DNA from 3 places in the Azospirillum thiophilum genome. Region 1 is predicted to be linked to each of the others. Evidence: predicted binding sites of a transcription regulator. Region 1 holds the regulator's gene; each other region holds the start of a gene.

Region 1 (4,554 bases):
GGTGACCAGGATGCGATAGCCCTTGGCGACCACCTCCTTGCACTCGCCGATCAGGTCGTCGACCTGGGTCTCGGTCGGGCGGATGATCACCGGTGGGTCGATCAGGCCGGTCGGGCGGACCAGCTGCTCGGTGAAGACGCCGCCGGTGCGCTCCATCTCCCACGGGCCGGGGGTGGCGGAGACGAAGACGGTCTGCGGCCGCATCCCCTCCCATTCCTCGAATTTCAGCGGGCGGTTGTCCTTGCAGCTCGGCAGACGGAACCCGTAATCGGACAGGATGGTCTTGCGCGCCAGATCGCCGCGGTACATGCCGCCGATCTGCGGCACCATGACGTGGCTCTCGTCGACGATCAGCAGGGCATCCTTCGGCAGATACTCGAACAGCGTCGGCGGCGGCTCGCCGGGTGCGCGTCCGGTCAGATAGCGCGAGTAGTTCTCGATCCCGGCACAGGCGCCGGTCGCCGCCATCATCTCGATATCGAAGGTGACTCGCTGCTCCAGCCGCTGGGCCTCCAGCAGCTTGCCCTCGGCGGCGAACTCCTCCAGCCGAACCTTGAGATCCTTCTTGATCTGACCGATCGCCTGATGGAGCGTCGGCTTGGGGATGACGTGGTGGCTGTTGGGGTAGACGCGCACCGCCTCCAGCGCCGCCAGCTTCTCGCCGGTCAGCGGATCGACCTCGTGGATCGCCTCGATCTCGTCGCCGAACAGCGAGATGCGCCACGCCCGGTCTTCCATGTGGGCGGGAAACAGTTCCACCGTATCGCCGCGCACGCGGAACAGGCCGCGGCCGAAGGCGGCGTCGTTGCGCTTGTATTGCAGCTCGGTCAGCTTGCGCAACAGTTCCGGCTGGGAAATGATCTCGCCCTTGCGCAGGTCGACGGTCATTTCGGAATAGGTCTCGACCGAGCCGATGCCGTAGATGCAGGACACCGAGGCGACGATGATGACGTCGTCGCGCTCCAGCAGCGACCGCGTCGCCGCGTGGCGCATGCGGTCGATCTGCTCGTTGATCGAGGATTCCTTCTCGATGTAGGTGTCGGTCCGCGCGACGTAGGCTTCCGGCTGGTAATAGTCGTAGTAGGAGACGAAATACTCCACCGCGTTGTTCGGAAAGAAGGATTTCATCTCGCCATAGAGCTGCGCCGCCAGCGTCTTGTTCGGCGCCAGGACCAGCGTCGGGCGCTGCAGCAGCTGGATGACGTGCGCCATGGTGAAGGTCTTGCCCGACCCGGTGACGCCCAGCAGGACCTGGTCGCGCTCACCCTGGCGCAGGCCGGCGGTCAGCTCCTCGATCGCGTTCGGCTGGTCGCCCGACGGCTTGAACTCCGACGAGAGGACGAATTGCTTCCCGGCTTCCAGCTTCGCAAGCGGCTTGGCGGGAATGGCGGAGAGGACTGGGCTTGCCATGGGGCGGCGATCCGGATCGGGAAAGGGGTACGGAACAGGAACCGATTATATGGCCGCCGCCCTGCCGTCTGTCGAGACCTTGACCGCATCCAATTGCTGAGACGAGTGGCGAAATGTTCCATTTCCCGTCGCCGCGAAGATGACAGGGGCTTGACGCGCAGCGGGAACCAAACTAGAACATGGAGCAACGTTTTGTATTTGTTCCATCTTCAGTCTGGCGACCGCCGGGAGGCATCCATGCTCACGCGCAAGCAGCACGAATTGCTGCTGTTCATCCACGAGCGGCTCGGCCAGGGCGGCGTTTCGCCGTCGTTCGACGAGATGAAGGACGCCCTGGGCCTGAAATCGAAGTCGGGCATCCACCGCCTTATCACCGGCCTCGAGGAACGCGGTTTCATCCGCCGCCTGCCCCACCGCGCCCGCGCGCTGGAGGTTCTGCGGCTGCCCGAGGGGCTGGATACCGCCCGGTCCCGTACGGCGTCCAAGCCGAAATTCCATCCCAACGTCATCAGGGGCGATTTCGCCTTCGTCGGTCGCGATGTGGCTCCACCCTCCCCGACTGCCGCGCCGGAAACGGTGCAGTTGCCGCTCTACGGCCGCATCGCCGCCGGAACGCCGATCGAGGCGTTGCGCGACAACAGCGCCTTCGTCGACATCCCGGTCTCGATGCTCACCGCCGGCGACCATTACGCCCTCGAGGTGTCCGGCGATTCGATGGTGGAGGCCGGCATCCTCGACCACGACACCGTCATCATCCAACGCTGTGACGCTGCGGACAACGGCGCCATCGTGGTGGCCCTGGTCGACGAGGGCGAGGTGACGCTCAAGCGTCTGCGCCGCAAGGGCAACACCATCGCCCTGGAGCCGGCCAACTCAGCCTATGAGACCCGCATCTTCGGTGCCGACCGCGTCCGCGTGCAGGGCAAGCTGGTCGGGCTGGTAAGGAAGTACTGACTGCGGAAGTGCTGACGGCTCGTCATCAAGCCGCCCTGGCCCCTCCCCCGCCGAAGGGGGGGGCCAGTGACTCTGACTCACCGTCCAGGTCCTGACCAGGGCCGCTCTCCCTGCCGACCGTTGGATGTCTCGATCCGAATTCCCTCGCCCGTGACCGTCAGCGTGTGCGCGCCTCCGTGCCGCAGCGCCCAGCGGTCGATCACCAGTCCGGCCCGGCATCCGCGCGCCACCGCCGCCGTTACCACTGCGTCGGCGACGCCGCAATCCTCGTCCAGCGCATCCGCCAATCGCGGTAGGGCGATGATCTTCCCTCGCAGCTGGTACAGGCAGCCCCAGTCGTCGCACGCCATCGACGACCTTCCTGCGCCGTCGGCCCATCCGCCCGCCGCCGGCCAGGGATCGGCCGCCGTCCGGTCGCCGTCCCGCTCCCTCCAGGTCTCGACGATACGTCCGCCGCCCTTGCCCGACGCGCTGAGACGTCCATCCGCCATGCGCACAGCCACCACCGCCCCGTCCCCGGCGACCAGCACATCCGGCCTCGTCACCAGTGCCGGCGAGGCGAGGCCGGCCAGGATGGGCACCAGCCCGAGCCAGCGCCAGCGCCGCGTCCAGATGCAGAGCCACAGCCCGCCCGCCACCAACACAGCGAACCCTTCCACCGGCATCGCCGGTACGGTCAGGGAGGCCCAGGGCAACCGGCCGAACAGCTCCGCCGTCCAGATCACTGCCCTGTCGCCCCAGTTCATGGCGATCAATGCCGGCGCCTCCGCCCCGAAGGGCATCAGCGCATAGGCGATCAGGCTCCAGGGCATCACCCAGAAAGACGTGATGGGGATCGCGATCAGGTTCGACAGCACGCCGTAGAAGGCGATCTGCTGAAAATGGAAAAGCGAGAACGGCAGGGTCGCCAGTGTGGCGACCACGCTGGTCAGCAGGATGCCGCCGACATAGAGCAGGCTGCGCACAAGCCATCCGGCATCGCGCCGTATCGCCGCCAGCCGCAGGCTGCCGCGCTCAAAGGCGGCGATCAGCGCCACCACCGCCGCAAAGGACATCTGGAAGCTGGGTCCGAGCATCCCTTCCGGATCCAGGGCAATGGTGACCAGCCCGGCGAATGCGACCAGCCGCATGCTCAGCGGGTCGCGGTCCAGCATGATCGCTCCCATCACCAGCCCGGTCATCAGCACCGACCGCACCGTCGGCAGCGGCGCACCGACCAGCATGGTATAGGCCAGCGCCGACAGGATGCCGAACAGCGCCGCGATCTTCTTGATCGGCCAGCGCAGCGCGATGTAGGGCACCGTCGCCAGCATGGCCCGCACCACATAGAACAGGATGCCGGCAGCGATCCCCACATGCAGGCCGGAGATCGACAGCAGATGCGCCAGCCCGCTGTTGCGGAAGTCTTCCAATGTCTCTTCGGGGATGCCGAACTCTTCGCCGTTCAGCAGGGCCGTGGTGACGCTGGCCTCGACCGGATCGCCGATGGTGGCGGCGACCCGCTCTGCGATGACGCCGCGCGCCCGTTCGAAGGCAAGGGCGACGGTGCTCCATCCGGTGACGGGCGGGGCTTCCATGGCTTCGACCGCGCTGGTCGCGAAGCCGACTCCTCCCAGTCCCATGAACCAGGCGCGGCGCTGGAAGTCGAAAGCCCCAGGTTCGGCCGGCGCCTGCGGCGGCGACAGGGTTGCACGCAGCCGCACAACCGATCCCGGAGCGGGCGGCGGGTGACGGTCGGACAGGCGGATTCGCAGGGTGGCCGGCGTCTGCTCGGGCGACAGCCGGCTGATCGACGGTGCATGCAGGGTCAGCCGCACCGCACCCGGTCGCCGCTCCACCGCCATCACCCGACCGGTGACGGTCGCCGCCGTTATGCCACGGGTCAGTACCGGCGCTGCGACGCGCGCCGCATGACCCTGCGCCACCAGGAACCCGCCCACCGCCGTCAACAGGGCCACCGTCACCGCCGCCGGCACGAACCGCCGACGCACGATCAGCAGCAGAATTCCAGCGCCACCCGCCGTTACCAATCCGATCCACCAGGGCGGTTCCTGCATCAGCCCGAAATAGAGCGATGCCCCCGAGCCGAAGGCGACCGGCAACCACAGCACCCAGCGCTCGCTTTCCGCCTCCGCAAGTGCCGCGAGTCGGCCCCGGATCCACGCGAGCGCACGACGCCAACGCCCGCCG
Region 2 (4,554 bases), 1.4 Mb from region 1:
CGCCGGGCGTGCTAACCAAGCGCGCGATTTTCCGTGCGCCTCGCCAACCACCCGTGTCCGGCATGCAGACCTTCCTGGAATTCGAAAAGCCGATCGCCGAGCTTGAAGGCAAGATCGAGGAGTTGCGGCACCTGACCAACGCCGGCGACATCAACATCGCCGACGAGGTCGCCAAGCTGCAGACCAAGGTCGACAAGCTCCTGCGGCAGACCTACGCCAAGCTCACGCCCGCGCAGAAGGTTCAGGTGGCCCGCCACCCCAATCGTCCGCACTGCCTGGACTATGTGCATGGCCTGATCGAGGACTTCACGCCGCTGGCCGGCGACCGCCATTACGCCGAGGACCGTGCGGTCATCGGCGGGCTGGGGCGCTTCCGCGGCCGCTCGGTCGTGGTGATCGGCCAGGAAAAGGGCAACGACACCGAGACGCGCGTCCGCCACAATTTCGGCATGGCGAAGCCCGAAGGCTACCGCAAGGCCCAGCGCCTCATGGATCTGGCCGACCGCTTCAAGCTGCCGGTCGTCTCGCTGGTCGATACCGCCGGCGCCTTCCCCGGCGTCCAGGCGGAGGAGCGCGGCCAGGCCGAGGCCATCGCCAAGAGCATCGAGCGCTGCCTGCGGCTGTCCGTGCCGATGATCGCCTCGGTCATCGGCGAGGGCGGCTCGGGCGGCGCCATCGCCATCGCCACCGCCGACCGCGTCCTGATGCTGGAACACGCCATCTATTCGGTGATCTCGCCGGAAGGCTGCGCGTCGATCCTGTGGCGCAGCTCCGACATGGCGGGCGAGGCGGCCATCGCGCTGCGCCTGATCAGCCAGGACCTGAAGGAACTGGGCGTCATCGACCATGTGGTGAGCGAGCCCATCGGCGGCGCCCACCGCGACCCGGCCGAGACGATCAGGAAGCTGGGCGACTGCATCGAGGAGTCGCTGGGCGAACTGGACGGGCTCGACGGCCCGGCGCTGCGCACCAAGCGCCGCGAGAAGTTCCTGGAGATGGGGCAGAAGGGGCTGGGGTAAGTTCTTAGCCCGTGTACCCCCTCCCATCCCTCCCCCGCCCTCGGCGATGGAGGAGGCAGGAGCTTTGCAGGACGTACAGCGGCAGTCCCCTCTCCCGCGGAACGCGGGGGAGGGTTAGGGAGGGGGTAAAAAGCCCCTCACCCCAAGAACCCGTGCAGGAACCAGCGCGGGTTTTCCCCCGGCCGGTACAGCCCGGCGCGGAACAGCCAGAAGCGGCGGCCGTCGCCATCCTCCACGCGATAATAATCGCGGACGGCGAGCCCCAGCGACCCTTCCGGGCGCCACCATTCGCATTCGATCCGCTCCGGCCCATCGGCCCGGCGGACACGATGGCGCACGCCGCGCCACAGGAACTGCAACGGCGGGTCGTCGGGCAGCGGGGCGATGGCCTCGACCGGCTCGGGCGGTGTCAGCAGGCGCAGCGGGCGCGGCCGGCCGGCCGGCCAGGGCTTCGGCGCCGGCACCGGCTGCCCCGGCGGCAGGGGCGCGACGCAGCGTTCCGGCAGCCAGCTTTCCCGCGGCACCAACCGCAGCACCGCCCGATCCCCCAGCCGCAGCACCAGGCGGTCCACCAGTTCGACCAGCCCGCCATCCGCCCCCTCGCCATCCATGCCGATCTGGATCGCGCCGAGCGGCTCCGTCTCGGTCGCGGCCAAGGTCAGCGTCTCCAGCCCCGGGCCGGGCTCGATCCGCTCCAGCAGGGGGGCGAACAGCCGGGCCAGCACCGCCGGATCGCGGGCCGGCCGACTGGTGCCGAGCGTCAGCCCCTGCGGCTCGTCGTCCACCCGCTGGTCGATGCAATGGGCATCCAGCCGCAGCCGCCGTGCCCCCTGCCCGGCCGCCTCCAGCCCGGCGCAAAGCCGCCGCAGCAGATGGCGGAGCGCGCCGGCAATCGATTCGGGTGTGGCGATCGGCTCGGCGAAGGACAGGCGCTCGCGGAATGCCGGCACCGGCCGGCGCGGCGAGATCGGCTCGTCCAGCCGGCCGAAGGCCTGATCGTAGCGTTGCAGCAACTTTTCTCCGAACCGCGCGGCCAGCCCGGCGCGCGGCATGGCGTGCAGGTCGCCGATCCGGCGCAGGCCGAGCGCATGCAGCGCCTCCACCGTCTCCGCCTGCAGGCGCAGGGCGGCAAGCGGCAGGCCGTCCAGCCGCTCCCGCCGCCGCTCCTCGGCATCGGCGAAGCGGACGATCCCCCAGGCAGCCGTCGGGGTGGCGGCAATGGCCGCGCGGGCGGCGAAGCCGGCGGCCCGCAACCGGCCGGTCAGGTCGGCCGCCAATGCCCCTTCTCCTCCGAACAGATGGGCGCAACCGGTGATGTCGATCACCACCCCGTCCGGCTCGTCGACCGCGGTGCAGGGGCTGTAGCGCCGTGCCCAGTCGGCGATCCGGCCGAGCAGCGCCGAATCGGTGTCCGGCGTCGCCTCTGCCACCTCCAGCCCGGGTTCGAGCGCGCGGGCATCGGCCAAGCTGTGGCCGGGGCTGATGCCCATCGCCGCCGCCGCGCGGTTGACCGCGACCACCACCCGCCGCTGCCGCTCGATCCGCAGCAGGGCAAACGGCCGCGCCCGCTGCTCCGCCGGCATTCCCCGCTCCCGGCCATCGGTGGGAAGCCGCGGCAGCCACAGGGCAAGGATGCGGCGAGCCTCCCCCGCACCCCCGCCGATTCCGCGGAGTGGGGAAAGAGAGGCGCGCGGAAGCTGGGCGGGGGATGCCATATCGGACCAATGGATAGGAACAAACAATGAACAGTCTAGCGTCGACTTGGCTGCAAGGGGAGCCCCTCCTTTGGGGGCATCTTGCCGAAACGGCTTGCGGTGCCGACATTCGGTCGATGAACCCACATCTCCCGCCCCTCGCCCGCCGTCTGGCGCCGCTGGCTTTTCTGCTGGCAGCCGGCGCCTGCGCGCCATCGGACGTGCGCGACGACACCCCCGGCCGCGCCCAGGCCTTCCCGCCGGTGTACAACCAGACGGTCATTCCCGGCGGCGGGGAGCGGCGGACCTGGAGCCAAATCCAGGCGGAAGAGTCGCAGAGCACCCCAGCCAAGGCACGGCAGCCCGACGAGCCGCAGATGCGCCGCGACTCGGGAGACGCCGACCAGACGCCACCCAAGCGCCGGCGCGGCAGTTCGTCGCCCCCGCCCGACCCGGCGGCCCTGCCCCGGCCGCCGCGCCCGGTGCCGGTGCCCCCTCCGCCCTCGACCCAGGGCGCCACCGACGCCTTCAAGCGCGATCTGATCCGGCCGGAGGTGGACCGCATGCGCACCGACGACGCCATGGGCCGGCTCGATCCGCTGGGCCAGCGCGACCTGATGAAGCGCGAGAACGACCTGCGCCAATGGGGCGATCCGCTGGCGCGTTAGCGACTCCTCCGCTGGGCCATCTACGCTGAGCCGTCTCCGCCGCTTGACCCCAAGCCTCCTCTGCCGCCATACCGGCTCCCGGACGGACGGAGACTGGAGGCGGCGGGCACATGACAACGGTGACGGGGGCCTTCGGGAACGGGCTGACCACGCCGGTTTGGGTGATTCAGCATCTGCTGGGCATCCTCGGCATCGGGATGTGGGCGGGGCAGACCGGCGGAACCGCGGTCTGGCAGGTGCCGGCCGCCGCCGTGACCGCCGCGCTGGCGTCGGGCATCGCCGCACAGATGGGCTTGCGGCTGCCCTATGCCGGGCCGGGGCTGGCTGCCTCGCTGATCGTGGTCGGATCGCTGGTGGCGCTGGGGGTGCGGGCACCGGCCGCGCTGGCGGTCCTGCTGGGGGCGGTCGCCGCGGTGTTCCACGGCCACGCCCACCAGGGGCCGCCGCTCTATTGGGCCGGCTTCGCCGCCGGGTTGATGCTGGTGGCCTGCGGCGGGCTCGGCCTGTCGGTCGCGGTGGCGCAGGCCGAGTCGGAGCGGGGGGTCCGTGTGTGTGGCGGTGCGGTAGCAGTCGCCGGCGTTCTCGACCTCGTCGGCGTGATTTGACCGGTTGCGCCTTGAAATGACGGCGTTGCGCGGAAATCTTGAAGGGACGCCCTTCCCACCCCAGACGAACGGGACGACCCGGTGCCCCGCGCAGCCGCCAAAGCCTGCCCCACCCCGCCGGAGCCCCCACCGGGACCGACGGCGCATCCCGATGCGCACCCCCCGACCTGTTCCCTGGGCCGCCGCCGCCTGTTGGGCGGGCTGGCGCTGTCGCCCCTGCTGACGCTCTCCGGCGGGCTGCTGCCCGCCGGAGACGGTTCGGCCGCGGCACAGGAGCTCCGCTATTTCCGCATCGGCACCGGAACCACCGCCGGCACCTATTTCCCGATCGGCGGGCTGATCGCCAACGCCATCTCCAATCCGCCGGGCTCCCGCCCCTGCGACAAGGGGGGGAGTTGCGGCATCCCCGGCCTGATCGTGGTGGCACAGGCCAGCAACGGCTCGGTCGACAATGTCGAGATGCTGCGCGCCGGCACGGTGGAGGCCGGCTTCGCCCAGGCCGACGTCGCCTATTGGGCCTACAGCGGCACCGGCACCTTCACCGGCAAGCGCCCCTTCGCCGAACTGC
Region 3 (4,554 bases), 1.2 Mb from region 1:
GCTTTCCTCTCTATCGCTCCCTGCGTGAGAGGAACCAATTTGTCAGTCTGTTCAGTCACGCATAAGCTGCCGATAACGAGCTTTCAACTCTTCACTGCTCACATCGGTTATATCGGTGGACCCGACGCGCTGGGCAATGGCGTCGGCTGCCAGCTTGACGATGCGGCGGGCACGGGCCTTGCCTTCATGCGAGCGTTTGGCCGCATGGGCACGATAGGCTTGGACCGGAGTGGGGGACGACAAAGCTGGCATGATAGAACCCTCCAGTTGCGAAATATGATTGCCGGCGCCTGAAAACGCAAGGGCAGGGCAAAGCGCCACCCAGCCTCACCGCGCCCCGGCCGGCAAGAGACCGGGCCGCCCTTGAACAAAATCCCCAATCACGGAAAATAGTCCTATAAACTCCCCCGCAGTTCCTCTCACCTGCGGAGTCCCGCCATGCCCGTCGACACCCGTACCCTCGAAGACGACCGCCTCCCCAGCTGGGCGGAGGAGCCGCCGGCACCGGTGGGCGGCTCGCTGGTCCCCGGCTCGCAGTTCCATGAGGAGCAGTGGATCATGGCCGCCGGCATGCTGGCGCGCGGGAATTCCTTCCTCCAGGTCGCCCGCGCCATGGGATGCAGCCGCACCACGTTATGGCGGGCCTATTACGGCTCGAAGGATTTCCGCGTCCGCGTCTGGTGGGAGCGCGAGGCGCTGAACCGCGAGGCCGAGCTGCGCCTCTCCTCGCTGCGCGCCCTGGTCGCCGAGCAGATCGAGCGGCTGGTGTCCTCCGGCGATCCGGCGACGGTGCGCTGGCTGGCCGAGCGGCTCGGCCTGTTCGCCGGCCTCAGCCAGCAACAGGCCCGGCAGCCCGAACCCGTCCCGCCCCCCTCGATAATCGTGCCCGAACTCGACGATGACGGCCCCGGCCTGCTGCGCGAGCGCACCCCACCCGACCCTGCCCTCGTCGCCGCGATCCTCAATCGGCCGGAAGCGGACGGTCCGAAGGGCGTCTATCCCTGGACGCTCACCCCGGAAGACCCGTTCCCCAACCTCGCCCCCGGCCCGGTCCGCCGCCGCGGCGCGGGCGCCTTTGCCCGCATCCGGTAAGGCGAAGCGGCCGAAGCATGGAACAGCGGCCGGAAGACCGTTCCACCATGTTCCACCGCCCCCGCCCCCGCCCCGCCCCGCCCTCACAGCAGCGACAGCTGGTCCCCCGGTGCCGGCGGCGGCCGGAAGCGCGTGCAGTCGAGCCGCCAGCTCCGCTCGCCCAGCCCGAGCCTGCGGCAGGCCAGCCGGAAACGCTGGCGCAGCAGCTCGGCATGCGGGCCGCTGCCCGTCATCCGCGTGCCGAAGCCGGAGCGGTAGAGCGCACCGTCCCGGCTCTGCCGCATCAGGCTCAGCACCCGCTCGGCGCGGTCGGGGACGTGGACGCGCAGCCATTCCTCGAACAGCCCGGCGATCTCCAGCGGCAGCCGCAACAGGATATAGCTGGCCGCGGTCGCCCCGGCGCCGGCCGCCGCCTCCAGGATGGCGTCCAGCTCATGGTCGTTGAGCGCCGGGATCATCGGGCTGGCCAGGACCGACACCGGGACGCCGGCCCCGGCCAGGGCGCGGATGGCCTCCAGCCGGCGCGGCGGGGTGCTGGCCCGCGGCTCCATCACCCGGGCAAGATCGCGGTCGAGCGTCGTCACCGACAGCGAGACCGAGGCCAGCCCGCTTGCGGCCATCGGCGCCAGGATGTCGAGGTCGCGCAGCACCAGCGCCGACTTGGTGATGATGCCGACCGGCTGGTTGAAGTCGCGGCAGACCTCCAGCACGCGCCGGGTGATGCCCTCCGTCCGCTCGACCGGCTGGTAGGGATCGGTGTTGGCGCCCAGCGCCAGCGGCCGGCAGACATAGGATTTCGCCCGCAGCTCCCGGGCCAGCAGCTCCGCCGCGTTGCGCTTGGCGAACAGCTTCGTCTCGAAATCCAGCCCCGGCGACAGGCCGAGATAGGCATGGGTCGGCCGGGCGAAGCAGTAGATGCAGGCGTGCTCGCAGCCCTGGTAGGGGTTGACCGACTGGTCGAAGGCGACGTCGGGCGACTCGTTGCGGGCGATGATCGAGCGGGCCGAGGCCGGGGAGACGATGGTGCGCACCGGATCGGACAGCGCCCCGTTGCCACCCTCCTCGTAGCCGGTCCAGCCGTCGTCGGTCAGGACACGGGTCTCGCGCTCAAAGCGGCCGGTGGCGTTGCTGACCGCGCCGCGCCCCTTGACCGGCGGCCGGCGGATCTCGTCCGGTATTTCGTCCCACATGTCGTCCATGGCGGCAGAATAGCCGCGCCGAAAAAGAACGTAAAGCGAACAAATGCCCTGCGGTCGGCGGGCCGGGGAACGAGCCGGGCCGAAACATACCGAACATACATAAAGATATCTTTATGCTTGCATGGGAGGTGGAGCGCTGATACACCCTTGGTCAATCGCAGCGGCAAGGCCGGGGATCCGGCAAACCCTGATCACCGGCTCCCGAACCGCTGCTTCCAGAACCACCACCGCCCTCCAGGAGTCATCCCCTCATGGCCGCCGAATTCACGGACTACAAGGTCAAGGACATCAGCCTCGCGAACTGGGGCCGTAAGGAGATCACCATCGCCGAGACCGAGATGCCGGGCCTGATGGCCCTGCGGTCGGAGTTCGGCGCCTCCAAGCCGCTGGCCGGTGCCCGCATCGTCGGCTGCCTGCACATGACCATCCAGACCGCCGTCCTGATCGAGACGCTGACCGCGCTCGGCGCGACCGTGCGCTGGTCGTCCTGCAACATCTTCTCCACCCAGGACCAGGCCGCCGCCGCCATCGCCGCCGCCGGCATCCCGGTCTTCGCCTGGAAGGGCGAGACGGAGGAGGAGTTCTGGTGGTGCATCGAGCAGTCGCTGCGCGGCCCGGCCTCTGGTCCCAATGCCGGCTGGACCCCGAACATGATCCTGGACGATGGCGGCGACGTCACCCAGATCATGCACGACAAGTATCCGGAGATGCTGGACGACGTCCGCGGCCTGTCGGAGGAGACCACCACCGGCGTCCACCGCCTCTATGAGATGATGAAGAAGGGCACGCTGAAGGTTCCGGCCATCAACGTGAACGACAGCGTCACCAAGTCGAAGTTCGACAACCTCTATGGCTGCCGTGAATCGCTGGTCGACGGCATCAAGCGCGCCACCGACGTCATGGTCGCCGGCAAGGTCGCCGTTGTCGCCGGCTATGGCGACGTCGGCAAGGGCTCGGCCGCCAGCCTGCGCTCGCAGGGCGCCCGCGTCATGGTGACGGAGATCGACCCGATCAACGCGCTCCAGGCCGCGATGGAAGGCTATCAGGTCATCACCATGGACGAGGCGGCGCCGCTGGGCGACATCTTCGTCACGGCGACCGGCAATGTCGACGTCATCACGATCGACCACATGCGCGCCATGAAGGACCGCGCCATCGTCTGCAACATCGGCCACTTCGACAGCGAGATCCAGATCGACGCCCTGCGCAATCTGGTCTGGGAAGAGGTCAAGCCGCAGGTCGACGAGGTGGTGTTCCCCGACGGCAAGCGCCTGATCGTCCTGGCCCAGGGCCGCTTGGTCAATCTGGGCTGCGCCACCGGCCACCCCAGCTTCGTGATGAGCGCCAGCTTCACCAACCAGGTGCTGGCCCAGATCGAGCTGTGGACCAACGCCGCCAACTACGAGAACAAGGTCTACGTCCTGCCCAAGCACCTGGACGAGAAGGTCGCCCGCCTGCATCTCGACAAGATCGGCGCCAAGCTGACCACCCTGACCGAAAAGCAGGCCGCCTACATCAGCGTGCCGGCCGCCGGCCCCTACAAGCCGGACCACTACCGCTACTGAGCGGGCGTAGGGTTGGAAAAGAAGGGCCGTCCCGGTGGGACGGCCCTTCTTCTTTGCGGCACGTATATTTCCCTCTCCCGCCCCGGGAGAGGGAGGGGACCCACGAAGTGGGGAGGGTGAGGGGCATTCCGGACATGGATCATCAATCCTTGGATCACCCCTCACCCTTCCCAAGCTTCGCTTGGGTCCCTTCCCTCTCCCGGGGCGGGAGAGGGAACCAGCCGCCCCAGCCACTCCGCCATCCCCTTGCCGGCCGCGACGCCCATGGCGAAACAGCCCTGCAGCAGATAGCCGCCGGTGGGGGCTTCCCAGTCCAGCATCTCGCCGGCCAGGAACAGGCCGGGGCGGCGGGCCAGCATCAGCCGGTCGTCCAGCTCGGACAAACGGACGCCGCCGGCAGAGGAGATGGCGCGGTCGATCGGGCGGATGCCGGTCAGCACCACCGCCAGCCCCTTGATCTGGCGGGCCAGCGCCACCGGATCGGACAGGTCGGCGGCGGGGGCGAATTCGCGCAGCAGGGCGGCGCGCGGGCCGGTCAGCGACAGCGACTTCTTCAGGAAGGTGGACAGCGATTCCGCACCGCGGCGGCGCAGACGCCTGACCAGCTCGGCCCCGTCCATGTCGGGCAGCAGGTCGAGCGTCAGGGTCGCCCAGCCGTCGGCCGCGACGGCGTCGCGCAGGGGGGCGCTCAGCGCATA

What was found. The regulator LexA, encoded in region 1, represses DNA repair genes until DNA is damaged. The targets are predictions, from matches to a motif close to ATGTTCTANTTTGGTTC.
Region 2: a site for LexA is predicted at 2,752-2,768, ahead of AL072_RS05945 (Y-family DNA polymerase). Genes of this name have one in related genera too.
Region 3: a site for LexA is predicted at 2,318-2,334, ahead of AL072_RS04015 (PA0069 family radical SAM protein). Genes of this name have one in related genera too.

Annotation. Positions count from the first base shown of each region.
Region 1 covers NZ_CP012401.1:2,719,626-2,724,179, forward strand. Annotated here, with positions in the region: gene uvrB (excinuclease ABC subunit UvrB) at 1-1,410, opposite strand, end outside; gene lexA (transcriptional repressor LexA) at 1,648-2,364, shown strand; gene AL072_RS12610 (ComEC/Rec2 family competence protein) at 2,442-4,554, opposite strand, start outside.
Region 2 covers NZ_CP012401.1:1,284,296-1,288,849, reverse strand. Annotated here, with positions in the region: gene AL072_RS05950 (acetyl-CoA carboxylase carboxyltransferase subunit alpha) at 63-1,019, shown strand; gene AL072_RS05945 (Y-family DNA polymerase) at 1,157-2,602, opposite strand; gene AL072_RS05940 (hypothetical protein) at 2,851-3,381, shown strand; gene AL072_RS05935 (HupE/UreJ family protein) at 3,492-3,986, shown strand; gene AL072_RS05930 (TAXI family TRAP transporter solute-binding subunit) at 4,068-4,554, shown strand, end outside.
Region 3 covers NZ_CP012401.1:889,157-893,710, forward strand. Annotated here, with positions in the region: gene AL072_RS34140 (hypothetical protein) at 1-59, opposite strand, end outside; gene AL072_RS34145 (hypothetical protein) at 52-252, opposite strand; gene AL072_RS04010 (helix-turn-helix domain-containing protein) at 439-1,092, shown strand; gene AL072_RS04015 (PA0069 family radical SAM protein) at 1,176-2,291, opposite strand; gene ahcY (adenosylhomocysteinase) at 2,543-3,856, shown strand; gene AL072_RS04025 (BaiN/RdsA family NAD(P)/FAD-dependent oxidoreductase) at 4,018-4,554, opposite strand, start outside.